One region of the Streptomyces sp. Tu6071 genome, then DNA from elsewhere that is predicted to be linked to it. Evidence: riboswitches for the same ligand, from Rfam matches in the RefSeq annotation. Region 1 holds a riboswitch; the other holds the start of a gene.
What was found. A riboswitch is a leader RNA that binds a small molecule or an ion and turns the genes downstream of it on or off. The one in region 1 is predicted to bind S-adenosylmethionine.
Positions count from the first base shown of each region.

Region 2: linked by a shared signal. The riboswitch ahead of thrC (threonine synthase) and the one ahead of STTU_RS25385 (aminotransferase class V-fold PLP-dependent enzyme) in region 1 are both predicted to bind S-adenosylmethionine.

Region 1 is NZ_CM001165.1:6,004,280-6,012,136, forward strand. Features, by position in the region: gene STTU_RS25375 (cytochrome b) at 1-872, shown strand, start outside; gene trpD (anthranilate phosphoribosyltransferase) at 1,032-2,096, shown strand; SAM riboswitch class IV at 2,211-2,328, shown strand; gene STTU_RS25385 (aminotransferase class V-fold PLP-dependent enzyme) at 2,572-3,936, shown strand; gene STTU_RS25390 (Lrp/AsnC family transcriptional regulator) at 4,031-4,312, opposite strand; gene STTU_RS25395 (hypothetical protein) at 4,490-4,729, shown strand; gene STTU_RS25400 (NYN domain-containing protein) at 4,763-6,217, shown strand; gene STTU_RS25405 (C40 family peptidase) at 6,545-7,591, shown strand.
Region 2 is NZ_CM001165.1:4,308,696-4,316,552, reverse strand. Features, by position in the region: gene STTU_RS18015 (cold-shock protein) at 1-30, opposite strand, end outside; gene STTU_RS18010 (MoaD/ThiS family protein) at 630-908, opposite strand; gene thrC (threonine synthase) at 962-2,257, opposite strand; SAM riboswitch class I at 2,272-2,427, opposite strand; gene STTU_RS18000 (glucosyl-3-phosphoglycerate synthase) at 2,647-3,597, shown strand; gene STTU_RS17995 (alpha,alpha-trehalose-phosphate synthase (UDP-forming)) at 3,811-5,247, shown strand; gene otsB (trehalose-phosphatase) at 5,270-6,130, opposite strand; gene STTU_RS17985 (DUF3263 domain-containing protein) at 6,165-6,635, opposite strand; gene STTU_RS17980 (ROK family protein) at 6,755-7,687, shown strand; gene nagA (N-acetylglucosamine-6-phosphate deacetylase) at 7,687-7,857, shown strand, end outside.

The DNA.
Region 1 (7,857 bases):
TCGTCGGCATGCCGCTGCTCCCGGTGTACATGGCGAAGGCCGGAGGCTTCTTCTTCCTCGTCTTCGGCGTCATCGCGGCCATCGCGGGCATCGCGACGATCAACCCGATCTGGGCGATCGGCCCGTACCGGCCCGACCAGGTGTCCACCGGCGCCCAGCCCGACTGGTACATGGGCTTCGCCGAAGGTCTCATCCGTGTCATGCCCGGCTGGGAGATCAACCTGTGGGGCCACACGCTGGTCCTCGGTGTGTTCATCCCGCTGGTCGTCTTCGGTCTCGTCCTCGGCGCGATGGCGGTCTACCCGTTCATCGAGTCCTGGGTCACCGGCGACAAGCGCGAGCACCACATCCTCGACCGCCCGCGCAACGCCCCGGTCCGCACGGGCCTCGGCGTCGCCTGGGTGACGATGTACATGATCACGCTCGTCGGCGGCGGCAACGACCTGTGGGCCACCCACTTCCACCTGTCGCTCAACGCGATCAGCTGGTTCGTGCGGATCGGCTTCTTCGTCGGCCCGGTCATCGCCTTCATCGTCACCAAGCGGATCTGCCTCGGCCTCCAGCGCCGCGACAAGGAGAAGGTGCTGCACGGGCGCGAGTCCGGCGTCATCAAGCGCCTGCCGCACGGTGAGTTCATCGAGGTGCACGAGCCGCTCAGCGCCGAGCAGCGCTACACGCTCACCGCGCACGAGCAGGTCGCGCCCTTCGAGATCGGCGCGACCACCGACGAGAACGGTGTCCGGCGCAAGGTCTCCGGCGCGGAGAAGCTCCGCTCCAAGCTCTCCAAGGGCTACTACGGCGACGGGACGCAGATCCCGAAGCCGACGGAGGAGGAGTACAAGGAGATCACGAGCGGCCACGGCCACCACTGATCCCCGCACTGTCACGCGACACGCCACCTGAGGGCCCCGCCCCGTCCCACTTTCCCGGTGGGCGGACGGGGCCCTTCGCGCTGCCCGCGCGCCGATAAGGTGGGGGACGACGAAAGGCGGCCGGCGCCGCCCCCCCGTACCCACACACCAGGAGCGGCCATGAGCGCTGTGCACCCCGTCGGAGGCGACACCGCGGCGGACCGCTCCTGGCCGGCCGTACTCGACGGACTCCTCTCCGGCCGTGACCAGTCCGCCGCCGACACCGCCTGGGCGATGGACCGCATCATGCGGGGCGAGGCCACGGACGCGCAGATCGCCGGCTTCGCCGTGGCCCTGCGCGCCAAGGGCGAGACCGTCGAGGAGATCAGCGGCATCGTCGAGGCGATGTACGCGCACGCCCGCACCATCGAGGTCCCCGGCGAGACCGTCGACATCGTCGGGACGGGCGGGGACGGGGCCAAGACCGTCAACATCTCCACGATGTCCGCCGTCGTCGTCGCGGGGACCGGGGCGAAGGTCGTCAAGCACGGCAACCGCGCCGCCTCCTCCGCCTCCGGGGCCTCCGACGTCCTGGAGAAGCTCGGCGTCAACCTGGAGCTGAGCCCGGAGCGGGTCGCGCGGGTCGCCGAGGAGGCCGGGATCACCTTCTGCTTCGCCGTGAAGTTCCACCCGGCGCTGCGGTACGTCGCGGCGGCGCGCGGCGAGCTGGGCATCCGCACGACCTTCAACTTCCTCGGCCCGCTCACCAACCCGGCTCGCGTCCGGGCCCAGGCCACCGGGGTCGCCGACGCCCGGATGGCGCCGATCATGGCCGGGGTGCTCGCCGCCCGCGGCTCCTCCGCGCTCGTCTTCCGGGGCGACGACGGCCTCGACGAACTCACGACGGCGGCGACCTCGCGGGTGTGGATCGTCCAGGACGGCGCGGTGCGCGAGGAGGGCTTCGACCCGCGCGACGTCGGCCTCGCCCTCTCCCCGGTCTCGGCCCTGCGCGGCGGGGACGCCTCGCACAACGCGGAGGTGGCCCGCCGCCTCTTCGCGGGCGAGCGCGGACCGGTGAGGGACGCGGTGCTCCTCAACTCGGCGGCGGCGCTCGCGGCGCTCCGCCCGAGCGGGGAGCCGCTGGTGGACCGGATCAGGGAGGGCATGGGGCGGGCGGCCGAGTCGCTGGACTCGGGGGCCGCGGAGGCGGCGCTGGAGCGGTGGGTGCGCGCCAGCAACGCCTGAAGGCCCGCGACGGTACGGGCAGTACGGGCGGTACGGGACGAGGACCCGTACCGCCCGTTCCGCATTCTGGAACCCCCTGGGCGCGGGCCGGGGCGCTGTGGCAGGATGCTGGCAGGTCATGAGTGACAGCGCCTACGGCCCCGGCCTGCTGTCCGGCAACCCTCCGTCCGTGGCGGGGTGCCCCGGGTGAAGACCTGGCCGCAGGCAGCGAGGTCTGCGGCAAGCGCGGACCCCTCCGCGCCCGTCAGGGGCGTTGGCACACCTCCCTTTCGCGGGCGTCAGGCACCAGGGGTCCTGGTCGTCGAGGGAGCGGTTTTCCGTGAGCAAGCGAATGTCGTAGGGCGCACACCCTTCACCACGTCAGGGTGCGGCGCCCTTCGCCGTCATACGTCGCCGGGCACCGCGTACCGCCCGGAACCCCCCGCCTTCGCAGCTCGCCTTCCGCTGCCCTCCGCCTCACGTACGGGAGTTCGCCATGTCCGTTTCCGCCGCCTCCGCCGCTGCCACCTCCTTTGCCACCGCCCCCGCCGCGCCGCTGCCCGTCCTCGGCCGCGAGGTGCGCGTGCCGCTCGTCACCGGGGGTGAGGTCGAGTACGCCGCGCTCGACTACGCCGCGAGCGCCCCCGCCCTGGAGCGCGTCTGGAACGACGTCGCCGCCTACGCCCCGTACTACGGCAGCGTGCACCGCGGGGCCGGCTACCTCTCGCAGCTGTCCACCGAGCTGTTCGAGACCGCCCGCGCCGACGTCGCCGCTTTCCTCGGCTGCCGGGCGGATGACGAGCTGGTCTTCACGCGCTCCACGACCGACTCGCTCAACCTCCTCGCCGCCGCGCTCCCCGAGGGCTGTGAGGTGTACGTCTTCGAGACCGAGCACCACGCCTCGCTGCTGCCCTGGCGCACCGCCGCCGTCACCCACCTCGACGCCCCGCGCAGCCCCGCCGAGGCCGTCGCGACGCTGGAGAGCGCGCTGGAGGCCCGTACCGGCACCGGGGCCGCGCTCGTCTGCGTCACGGGCGCGTCGAACGTGACCGGGGAGCTGTGGCCCGTCGCCGAGCTGGCCCGGGTCGCGCACGCGCACGGCGCGCGGATCGTCCTCGACGCCGCGCAGCTCGCCCCGCACCACCCCGTCTCGCTCGGTGAACTGGACGTGGACTGGGTCGCCTTCTCGGGCCACAAGCTGTACGCGCCCTTCGGCGCGGGGGTCCTCGCGGGCCGCGCGGACTGGCTGGAGGACGCGGAGCCCTACCTCGCGGGCGGCGGCGCGAGCCGCGCCGTGAGCAGGCGCGCGGACGGCGGCGTGGACGTCGAGTGGCACACGGGCGCCGCGCGCCACGAGGCGGGCTCGCCGAACGTCATCGGCGCCTACGCGATCGCCTCCGCGTGCAAGGCGCTTACGGAGGCCGGTTTCGACGCGCTCGTCGCGCGCGAGCAGCAGCTCGTGGCGCGGGTGCGGGACGGGCTCGCCGCGATCGAGGGCATCCGCGTCCTCGGGCTCTTCGGTCCGGAGGCCGAGCGGGTCGGCGTGCTCTCCTTCGTCGTGAGCGGCTGGAACAGCTCGCACCTCGCGGCGGCGCTCTCGGCCGAGTACGGGATCGGCGTCCGCGACGGGCTCTTCTGCGCCCACCCGCTCGTCCGCACGCTGCTCGGCGCGGACGCCGGGGCGCCCGGCGAGTGCGGGGCGCCCGAGGGCGGCTCGCTCAACGCGGTGCGGGTCAGCTTCGGTGCCGGGACGCCCGACGAGCACGTGGAGCGCTTCCTCGGCGCGGTGCGCGAGCTGGTCGAGCAGGGCGCGCGGTGGACCTACCGCACCGAGGGCGGGCGCTGCGTGCCGGCGGTCTGAGCGGGACGCGGGGGAGGGGCGCCGGTCGTGGGACCGGCGCCCCTCCCTCGTACGTACGCGGGCGGGAGGCGGGTCTCCGCCCGGGAGGCGGGCCTCAGGAATCGAGGCCGATCGCGAAGGCGGCCTCCAGGTCGTGCTGCGAGTACGTGCGGAAGGCCACGTGCGTATCGGTCGCGGCGACGCCGGGGATCTTGCTGATCCGGTTCGGGATGATCTCGGCGAGGTCCTCGTGGCGGCCGACGCGGACCATCGCGATGAGGTCGTAGGAGCCGGTGACCGAGAAGACCTCGCTCACGCTGTCCAGCGCGGCGATGGACTCGGCGATCTCCGGGATTCGGTCGACGCTGGTCTTGATGAGCACGATCGCGGTGATCACGGCTGTTGGTCCCCTTCGCTGTCCTGGTGGGCCCACTTTAGTCCGGGCCTCCGTCCCCGCCGCGCGGTCCCGTCCACAGGCCGTAGGGTTACGGGCAACATAGACACGATCCGGCCGCACGAGCACGGGCACCCGCACCCTCAAGCGCACGACGACGAGAAGGAAGCGACGCAGACGATGACCGTTCCCCTGCCGACGGAGACCACGCGCTGGCGCTGCACGCTGTGCGGCAATCTCACCAGGTTCGACGTGAGCCGTTCATCGAAGGTCGTCGAGTACGTCCACCTCGACCTCGCCGGGAAACCGAACGTCGAGGAGCGCGAAGTCGTGAGTGAGACGATCGACTCGGTCCGCTGCCGCTGGTGCAACGCGGTGGACCAGATCGAACTGGTGGACAGGCCGGGGCCGGCCGCCTGAGAGCCGGCCCGCACGAGCGAGTGGGGTGAGGACATGGTGGAGGAAGCGAACGCCGAGCCCGCCGGTGCGCCCCACGGCGCGGAGCGGGACGGCCACGGGGACGGCGCCCGGGAGGGCGCGGGGCACGCGGAGGACGAGGCCGGGCATGAGGCGCGGGAGCACGGCGGGGACCGCGAGGGCGAGGCGCTGGACGGGCCGCTGCCCGAAGGTGTCAGGCACCGGGTCGTACGGTACGTGGCGACCGGATTCGGCGGCCTCACCGTCGGGGAACTCCCCGCGCAGCTGCGCCAGTACGCGCGGTTCACACCGAGCAGGCGGCTCAAGTACGCGGGCAACGCGATGGCCGCCGCGGTCGAGAACGACGCCGCCTTCCGGGCCCGGGTCGCGGAGCGGCTGTGCGCCGCGCAGCCGGAGTTGTGCGCGGCGCTGAACGAGGGCACTCCGCCGCCCGCCGCCGACCCCGTGGACGTCGCCGCCGTCGCGTACCTGCTGCGTCCCCCGGGCTGGCTCAAGCTCGTCGCCGCGGCCGGTGAGGAGGCCGAGCGGGCCGGGGCCGAGCGGATGGACGAGGCGGCCAGGGAGGAGCTGGACCGGCTGCGCGCGGAGCGCGACGAGGCGCGCGAGCGCGGGCGCGCGGACAGCGAGCGGCTGCGCGGCGAGGTCGAGGGGCTGCGCCGCGAGAGCGACGCGGTGCGGCGCAAGCTGCGGGCCGCGCAGAGCGACATCAAGCGCGGCGAGGCCGCGCTGCGCAAGGAGCAGGAGCGGGCCGAGGCCCAGCGCGCCGAGCTCCAGGCGCAGTTGAGCGCCGCCGAGAGCGAGACGCGGCGGGTGCGGGCCCGGCTCGGCGAGGTCGAGGCGGCCCTTGAGGCGAGCCGGAAGGCGACGCGCGAGGGGCGCAGCGTCGAGGACATGCGGCTGCGGCTGCTGCTCGACACCGTACTCGACGCGGCCCAGGGGCTGCGCCGCGAACTGGCGCTGCCGCCCGTCTCGGTACGGCCCGCGGAGACCGTGGACGCGCGGGAGCCGGCGAAGTTCAGCCCGAAGGACATCGCGGCCCGCGCGCTCGCCGAGGACGATCCGGCGATCCTGGACCAGTTGCTCGCGCTGCCGCAGGCGCATCTCGTCGTGGACGGGTACAACGTCACGAAAACCGGTTATCCGATGATGCCGTTGGAGAAGCAGCGGCTCCGGCTGCTCGGCGGGCTCTCGCAGCTCGCGGCGCAGAGCGGGGCCGAGGTGACGTGCGTCTTCGACGGGGCCGAACTCGCGGCCCCCGTGCTGCTCGCGCCGCCGCGCGGGGTGCGCGTGCTGTTCAGCAAGGCCGGGGTGACGGCGGACGAGTTGATCCGGCAGCTCGTGCGGGCCGAGCCGCCGGGGCGGCCCGTCGTCGTGGTCTCCACGGACAAGGAAGTGGCGGACGGCATCGCGAAGGCGGGGGCGCGCCCGGTGCCGAGCGTCATGCTCCTGAAGCGGTTGTCGCGGGGGTGACCCCTCTGCGGGGGGCCGGGGAACACATGTGCCCGGTATGGCTGTTGCGGCTCGGTTCGTATGATCTGTGACCGACGCGTTATCTGGTGTGCTTCGTGGGGCTTGGGGCGCGACGCTCGGTCAGTTCTTCGTCACCGCAGGTGGCTTGTGGGTAAAGAAACCCCGGAGTCGCAGGTTTTTACCGGTGAGGATTTGAACTGATCACAAGAAGGTCACTACTGTCGGCCCGAACTCTCGCTCGGTTGATCACCCATCCGGGGTGGCGGTGAGAGGGCACCGCCCACCGGTGGATCGGTAGGCGGCTGGAGGAAGAAGGAGCTCGCCTTCGTGGCGTCCCACCGTCGACCGAAGCAGCCGAGCCGCGCCCGCGTGACCGTGCTCACCGCGACCGCCGCTGCTGCCGTGGCCCTCACTTCGCAGGCCGCGCACGCAGACCCCAAGCCGACCAAGTCCGAGGTGAAGTCGAAGGTCGACAAGCTCTACGACGAAGCGGAGCAGGCGACCGAGAAGCTCAACGGGGCCACGGAGAAGCAGAAGAAGCTGGAGAAGGAGGTCGACGCCATCCAGGACAAGGTGGCGCGCGGCCAGGACGAGCTGAACGAGCAGCGGCAGTCGCTCGGCGCCGTCGCCGCCGCCCAGTACCGGTCCGGCGGCATCGACCCCTCCGTGCAGCTCTTCCTCTCCGCCGACCCGGACTCCTTCCTCCAGCAGGCCGGTGCCCTCGACCAGTTGAGCGCGCAGCAGACGCAGCAGCTCAAGCAGATCCAGGCCAAGCAGCGCAAGCTCGCCCAGGAGCGCAAGGAGGCCGCCGACAAGCTCGCCGACCTCGCCGACACGCGCAAGGAACTGGGCAAGAAGAAGAGCGAGGTCAAGGCCAAGCTCGCCGAGGCGCAGCGCATCCTCAACTCGATGACGGCCGCCGAGAAGGCCGCGATGCAGGCGGAGCAGGACCGCGCCAACCGCGCCAGCGAGCGCACCGCGCTCACTTCGGCCCCCGGCACCGTCGCCAACCCCGGCAAGGGCTCGGGCATGGCGGGCGCGGCGTTCTCCGCCGCCCAGTCGCAGCTCGGCAAGCCGTACGTCTTCGGCGCCACGGGCCCCAGCTCCTACGACTGCTCGGGCCTCACCTCCTGGGCCTACCGGCAGGCCGGGGTCTCGCTGCCCCGCACCTCGCAGGCGCAGGCGAACGCCGGGACCCGCATCTACTCGCAGAGCCAGCTCCAGGTCGGCGACCTCGTGCTCTTCTACGGCGACCTGCACCACATCGGTCTCTACGCGGGCAACGGCCAGGTGCTGCACGCCCCGCGCACCGGCACCGTCGTGCGCTACGAGTCGATCGGCAACATGCCCTTCCAGTTCGGCGTGCGCGTCTGAACCCCTGACGGCCGCGACGGCGTTCACCGGAGCCCCGGGAAGCACCCGCTTCCCGGGGCTCCGTCGTGTCCCGTACCGGCCGCGCCACACCCGCCCGATCGGGGGAATCCCGCGCCCCCGTGCTGACCCGGGGGACCCGCTGTGACCTGCGTGGGGGCGGCGGAAGGCGGACGAACTCGCCCAAAGCGCAAGTCCGTCGGTCGTTGGTGCCCGTCCCGGGGTGGGGCTACTGTCGGCGCGCGTTCCGGCACCGCCGCCGGGCTCCG
Region 2 (7,857 bases), 1.7 Mb from region 1:
GTTGAACCACTTGACGGTGCCCTGAGCCATGCCTAACTCCCCTATTACTGGCCCTTGCACAGGAACGCACTTCGCGCACCCGGGTCAGACCTCACCCCCGCGGGACCTTGGGGGCGTGCGCCGGAACGCGTCGACCGCCGCTGAATGTATCTGCCCAACTGCCGTCCGCAACAGGTCAGTCGGACGAGAAATCGGCCCGGATCGCATCCCGACATGGCCGGAGAATTCACGGAAGGTCGGGACACGTCGGGCCTGGCAAAAGGAACGCAAAGCCGCAAATGGGCGGCGCGGAAAGCGGAATTGATTCCCAGGATTCCGACAGGTGCGCATGCGGCGCTCGGGGTTTCCTGGAGCCGCCGTGAAGAAAGGGGCGGAGCAATACCCCGACTCTACTCCTGCGAATCCCATGGAATTGCCCCCTCCGCTTGTGGTGCGGAGGGGGCAGGGGTGAGACGAGAGGTGCGGGCGGTTAGAGGACCGCCAGGCGCGGGGGGCGCGTACGGCCGCGACCACCCCCTTGCGGGGGGCGCGTACGACTCGGGGACCCGCCCCATGCGCGGGGGCGCGTACAGCCCGAGGCCGCCCCCGCAGGCGTGCGTACGGCCCCGGGACCGCCCCCGCGCAGCGGCTCAGCAGCCGCCGGCGACCGCCGGGATGATCGAGATCCCCGTGCCGTCGGGGGTGGCCGTGTCGAGGCCCTGCTCGAAGCGGATGTCGTCGTCGTTGACGTAGAGGTTCACGAAGCGGCGGAGCTTGCCGTCGTCGTCGAGGACGCGGGCGGAGATGCCGGTGTGGTGGCGCTCCAGGTCGGCGATGACCTCGGCGACGGTGGCGCCCTCGGCGGGGACCTCCGCCTGGCCGCCGGTGTAGGTGCGCAGGATGGTCGGGATACGAACGGAAACGCTCATGGCGTGGCCTTTCTCGGGCAGCGCGGGAGAGGAGAGTGCGAGGGGGACGGGGCTCAGCCCGCGAGACCGGCGGCGCGGAAGGCGTCCAGGTCGGGGCGGATGGTCGCGGTGGGCCCGGTGGTCGGGGCGACCGCGTCCAGGGTCTTGAGGCCGTCGCCGGTGTTGAGGACCACGGTGGTGAGGGCGGGGTCGAGCTGCCCGTTCTCGATGAGCTTGCGCGTCACACCGACCGTGACGCCGCCCGCCGTCTCCGCGAAGATGCCCTCGGTGCGCGCCAGGAGCTTGATCGCGTCCACGACCTGCTCGTCGTCCACGTCCTCGACGGCGCCGCCCGTACGCCGGGCGATGTCGAGCACGTAGGGGCCGTCCGCCGGGTTGCCGATCGCGAGGGACTTCGCGATCGTCTTCGGCTTCTGCGGGCGCACGACGTCGTGCCCGGCCTTGTAGGCGGTCGAGACCGGCGAACAGCCCTCGGCCTGCGCGCCGAAGATCTTGTACGGCTTGTCCGCGACGAGACCGAGCCTGATCAGTTCCTTGAGGCCCTTGTCGATCTTCGTGAGCTGCGAGCCGGAGGCGACCGGGATGACGATCTGGTCGGGGATCTCCCAGCCGAGCTGCTCGCAGATCTCGTACGCGAGCGTCTTCGAGCCCTCGCCGTAGTACGAGCGCAGGTTGACGTTGACGAAGCCCCAGCCCTCGCCGAGCGGGTCGCCGATCAGCTCGGAGCAGAAGCGGTTCACGTCGTCGTACGTGCCCTCGATGCCGACGAGGTCGCCGCCGTAGACCGCGGCCATGACGACCTTGCCCTGCTCCAGGTCGTGCGGGATGAAGACGCAGGAGCGGAAGCCGGCGCGGGCCGCGGCGGCGCCGACGGCGCCCGCGAGGTTGCCCGTGGAGGAGCAGGACAGCGTCGTGAAGCCGAAGGCGCGCGCGGCCTCGACGGCGATCGCGACGACGCGGTCCTTGAAGGAGTGCGTCGGGTTCCCGGAGTCGTCCTTGACGTAGAGGCCGCCGGTGACGCCGAGTTCCTTGGCGAGCCGGTCCGCCTTCACGAGTTGCGTGAGTCCGGGGTTGGTGTTGGGGTGGCTCGCCACGTCCGCGGGCACGGGCAGCAACGGTGCGTAACGCCAGATGTTCTTGGGGCCGGCCTCGATCGTGCGGCGCAGTTCCTCGACGTCGCCGGAGGGCAGCTCGTAGGCGACCTCGAGGGGTCCGAAGCAGCTCTCGCAGGCGAAGACCGGGCCGAGCGGGAAGCGCTCGCCGCACTCGCGGCACGAGAGCGCGACAGCGGGGCCGAGGTCGACGGCGGAGGTGGTGTTCTGCGGGATTTCGGCGGCTTGCACAGCCATGGGGAGGCCCTTTCTCCTCATCTTCCCCGCGGCGCATCTCGCCGCGAGACGGAATTGGCACCTTCCCGAGCCAGGGCCTTCGGTGGCGGTATCGGTGAACCGCGCGGAGACTGGCTGGAGGGTTGCCGGGGCTTCAACGGGCCGTATCCCTCTGCCCCTCTGGATGAGCGTTGTGGCACCCGGGCTTCGGACCCGGGGCGTTTGTGACACAAGGTGACAGCGCACCCCGACATGGGATGGTCACCCGCGTTGTTCAAGACTGTAACCGAAGCCCTGGATCGTGGAGAGAGCCGTCCGCACGCCGAGATGAAGGTCTCATCGGCGCCCTCCGCAAGGGGCGGCAGTCGAAGGGCCCCCAGCGGGTCCGCACGCACGAGGGGACAGACGCCGTGATCGAAGAGGTGGAACGCTGGCTGGAGCACCGCTCCTGGACCGCGAACGACTGGCCCGTGGAACGTCTCGCCGCGCTCAAACGCGCCACGGGGGCCTCGGTGGCCGTCGTCCTCCCCGCGCTGAACGAGGAGGCGACCGTCGGCGCGATCGTCGACGTCATCCGGCGTGAACTCGTCGAAGCCGTCCCGCTCGTCGACGAACTCGTCGTGCTCGACTCGGGCTCCACGGACCGCACCGCGGAGCTCGCGCGCGCGGCCGGGGCGCGGGTCGTGCACAGGGACGCCGTGCTGCCGCGCCTGCCCGCCCTGCCGGGCAAGGGCGAGGTGCTGTGGCGCTCGCTCCTCGCGACCGACAGCGACCTGATCTGTTTCGTGGACGCGGACCTCAAGGACTTCAGCTCCGCCTTCGTGACCGGCATCCTCGGCCCGCTCCTCGCCGAGCAGGACGTGCACCTCGTGAAGGCGATGTACGACCGTCCGCTCGGCGCGGAACCGGGGCAGGGCGGCCGTGTCACCGAACTCATGGCGCGCCCGCTGCTCAACATGCACTGGCCGCGGCTCTCGGGTTTCGTGCAGCCGCTGGGCGGCGAGTACGCGGGGCGGCGCTCCCTGCTCGAACAGCTGCCGTTCCCGGTGGGGTACGGCGTCGAGCTGGGCCTCCTCGTGGACGCGCTGCACACCGTGGGGCTCGACGCGCTCGCGCAGGTGGACGTCGGGGTGCGGGTGCACCGCCACCAGGACGGGCAGGCGCTGGGCCGCATGGCGGCGACGATCTACCGCACGGCGCAGGTGCGGCTCGCGCGCGGCCATCTCGTACGCCCCGAGCTGACCCAGTTCGACCGCCTGCCGGAGGGCGGTTTCGAGGCGCACACGCACGCGGTGGACACGGAGGAACGGCCGCCGATGCGGGAGATCCCGGAGTACACGGAGCGCAGGGCGGCGGCCTGAGGCGGGGCGCCACCGGAGGGGTGCGGGGGTGCCGCCGGGCCCGCGGGGGCGCGTCACCGGACGCGTACGGGGAGTGCCGCCGGGCGGGTTCCCGCGGCGGCGCCCGGGGCGGGGCCGCGCAGGTGGCGCGGCGGAACACGGCGGTGGGGGCGGATGCCGATTCCCGCACAGTTCGCACGTTTGAGCCCATGATCCCGAGGCGAGGAATGCACCATGCCTACTGACGACCCCACCCGCCCCACCGGCACCGGCGCCGCCGTCCTCCTCGCCTCCAACCGCGGCCCCGTCTCGTACGCGTTCGACGCGCACGGCGAGCTGACGGCCAAGCGCGGCGGCGGGGGGCTCGTCTCGGGGCTCTCGGCGATCGGTCCCGAGGTCGACGCGGTGTGGGTGTGCGCCGCGCTGAGCGACGCGGACCGCGAGGCGGCCCGGCGCTCGGGCGCGGAGCTGGACCCGGCGGACACGGGCGGGCGCCGTGTCCACATGCTGGGGATCGATCCGCGTACGCAGCACGAGGCGTACAACGACATCGCCAACTCCGTGCTGTGGTTCGCCCACCACATGCTGTGGCAGACCCCCTTGGAGCCCGCCTTCGGCCCGGAGTTCCGCGCGCGCTGGGCCTCGTTCGAGTCGTACAACCGCGCCTTCGCGCAGGCGCTCGCGGCGCAGGCGGCGGAGGGCGCGGCGGTGCTCGTGCAGGACTACCACCTCGTGCTCGTGCCGGGGATGCTGCGCGCGCTGCGCCCCGATCTGCGCATCGCGCACTTCTCGCACACGCCGTGGGCGCCGCTCGACTACTACCGGCTGCTGCCCGACGACGTGGCGGAGCAGGTGCTGCGCGGGATTCTCGGCGCGGACCACGCGGGTTTCCTCACGCGCCGCTGGGCGGACGCCTTCACGGCCTGCGCGGACGCGCTCGTCGGGGGCACGGGCCGGACCGAGGTCGCGGTGCACGGGCTCGGCGCGGACGCCGACTTCCTGCGCGACCGCGCGCACCAGGAGGACGTCGACGAGCGGATCGCTGCGCTGCGCCGGGAGATCGGCGGCGAGGGGCGGCGCACGATCGTGCGGGTGGACCGTACGGAGCTGTCGAAGAACATCGTGCGCGGACTCCACGCGTATGGGCGCCTGCTGACGGACCGCCCGGACTGGCGCGGGCAGGTCGTGCACCTCGCCTTCGCGTACCCGTCCCGGCAGGACCTGGAGGTGTACCGGGCGTACACGGCGGAGGTGGAGCGGGTCGCGCAGGACATCAACGACGAGTTCGGCACGGCGGACTGGACGCCCGTCCTCCTCAAGGTCGACGACGACTTCCCGCGCTCGCTCGCGGCGTACCGTCTCGCGGACGTCGCGCTGGTCAACCCGATCCGCGACGGCATGAACCTCGTGGCGAAGGAGGTCCCGGTCGTCTCGGACGCGGGCGTGGCGCTCGTGCTGTCCCGGGAGGCGGGGGCGTACGAGGAGCTGGGCGCGGACGCGGTGGTGGTGAACCCGTACGACGTCTCGGCGACGGCCGAGGCGCTGCACACGGCGCTGACCCAGGACCCGGAGGCCCGGTCGGCGCGCACGAAGCGGCTGGCGGAGGCCGCGACGGCGCTGCCGCCGGCGAAGTGGTTCATGGAGCAACTGGAGGCGCTGGGCGGGGCGTAGGCCCGCCCAGGCCCCCCGGGGGTCAGGACAGCGTGTCGGCCAGAGCGGACAGGAAGGCGACGACCTCTTCCGGGCCGCCCGCGAGGGGGAGGTCGGCGCGGTCGGTGAGTTCGGGGACCTCGGTGCCGGAGGCGAGGAGGAGGCCGGGGCGGGCGGGGCGGCCCGCTTCGACGGCGGCGTAGGCGGCGAGGTCGCCGAGGTCGTCCCCGGCGTAGAGGACCGAGGCGGCGCCGACCTCGTCGAGGTAGGTCGTGAGGGCCTTGCCCTTGTCCATGCCGGGCGGGCGCAACTCCAGGACCATGCGGCCCGGTTCGACGATGAGGCCGTGGCGTGCGGCGAGCGCGGTGAGCGGGGCGAGCAGTGCGTCGTACGCGCCCTGCGGGTCCTCGGCGCGGCGGGTGTGCACGGCGACGGCCTGGCCCTTGTCCTCGGTCCACAGTCCGGGGAGGTTCCCGTGCTCGGCCAGGACGGCGGGGAGTTCGGCGCGCGCGGCGGTGAGTCCGGGGGGCGGGGGCGGGGCGGTGAGTTCGCCGCTCGCGGCGTCCCAGCGCTCGGCGCCGTACAGGCCGAGGACGACGAGGTGTTCGAGCCCGGGGACGTGCGCGAAGCCGCCGTAGCGGACGGCGGTCTCGGCGGGGCGGCCGGTGACGACGGCGAGGGAGCGGACGTGCGGCGCGAGGCGGGCGAGCGCGTCGACGGCGCCGGGGCGGGCGCGCGCGGAGTCGGGGTCCGGGACGATGTCGGCGAGCGTGCCGTCGAAGTCGAGCGCCACGACGGCGGCCGAGGGCTGGTCGAGAACGGCGCGCAGCCCCGCCCGCCCGGCCTCGGTCACGGGCTCGGGGAGCGGGGAACGGGAGGAGTGCGGGTCAGGCGCTGCGGTCATGCGCCGACTCTAGGCCGCCCGGCGGGCGTCCGCCTCACCGCTCCGCACGGCGTGCCTCCCGGACGCGGCGCAGGCGGTGGACCGTGACGGGGGCGTGCGCCTCGGCGGCGGGGTCGTCGAGCAGGGCGTTGAGGAGCTGGTAGTAGCGGGTCGGCGACATGCCGAGGCGCTCGCGGACGGCCCGCTCCTTGGCCCCGGGCCCGGTGAAGCTCTCGCCTTCGAGGGCGAGGACGTCGCGGTCGCGGGCGGAAAGGGGGGCGGGCTCGGGCGGGGCGGCGGACTCGGGCGGGGTGGCGACGGACTCGCGTCCGCGCTCCCCGTCCTCGGGTACGGGCTCCCCGCCGACCGCCTGCGGTGCGGACTCGCCGGAGACCGCCTGCCGTGCGGACTCCCCGGGGACCGCCTGCCGTTTGGGCTCCCCGGTTTCCAGTGGGGGCTCCCCTGTCTCCGGTGGGGGCTCCTCGGCCCCCGTTCCCCGGGCCGGTTCCTCGTGCGCGTCGTTCATTCCCCGCAGCCTAGAGCGCCGTTCCGACAGCCCCGCTCTCCCCTTCGGTCTCCCGTTCCGGCAACTTCGCCACGCGAATGGACTAGACCTCTCCCAGTTGAGACGCCAAACTGTTTCACGTGAAACATGTCATCGCCCTCGATGTGGGCGGCACCGGGATCAAGGCCGCCCTGGTAGGGGCGGCGGGTGAGCTGCTGCACGAGGAACGGCGGCGCACCGGGCGCGAACAGGGGCCCGGGGCGGTGGTCGAGGGCATCCTCGCCTTCGCCGCCGAGCTGTTCGCGTACGGCAGCGAGCAGTTCGGCGAGGGGGCGAGCGCGGTCGGCATAGCGATCCCCGGCGTGGTGGACACCGAGCGCGGGATCGCCGTCTTCTCGGCGAACCTCGGCTGGGAGAACGTGCCGCTGCGCGCCCTGCTGGGCGAACGGCTCGGCGGAGTCCCCGTCGCGCTCGGCCACGACGTGCGGACCGGCGGTATCGCCGAGGGGCGGCTCGGCGCGGGACACGGGGCCGACCGCTTCTTCTTCCTCGCCCTCGGTACCGGCATCGCGGGCGCGTACGGCATCAACGGCGTCATCGAGCCCGGCGCGCACGGTTCGGCCGGTGAGCTGGGGCACGTCGTGGTGCGTCCGGACGGGCCGCCGTGCGGCTGCGGGCAGCGCGGCTGCCTGGAACGGCTCGCCTCGGCCTCCGCCGTCACCGCCGCGTGGGCGGAGGCGAGCGGCGACCCGCGGGCGACCGCCGCGGACTGCGCGAAGGCCGTGGTCGCCGGGGACCCGCGCGCGCTCACCGTGTGGGAGGAGGCCGTCGCGGCGCTCGCGGACGGGCTGCTCATCGGCATCACCCTGCTCGACCCCCGGACGCTGATCATCGGTGGCGGGCTCGCCGAGGCCGGGGAAACCTTGTTCACACCGCTGCGCGCGGCCGTCGCCGAGCGCGTCACCTTCCAGGCGCTCCCCGAGATCGTGCCCGCCGCCCTCGGGGACACGGCGGGCTGCCTCGGCGCCGGCCTGCTCGCCTGGGACCTACTCGCCACGGAGGTAAGCGCCTGATGGCTGCCAGCACCGAGTACACCGTCCTGACCGGCGCCACCGTGGTCCTGCCCACGGGGCAGGTGCCGGACGGCAGGCTCGTCGTGGCCGGGGAGCGGATCGCGGAGCGCGCTCCCGAGGGCGCCCCGGAGATCGATCTGCGCGGGCACTGGCTCGTGCCCGGCTTCGTC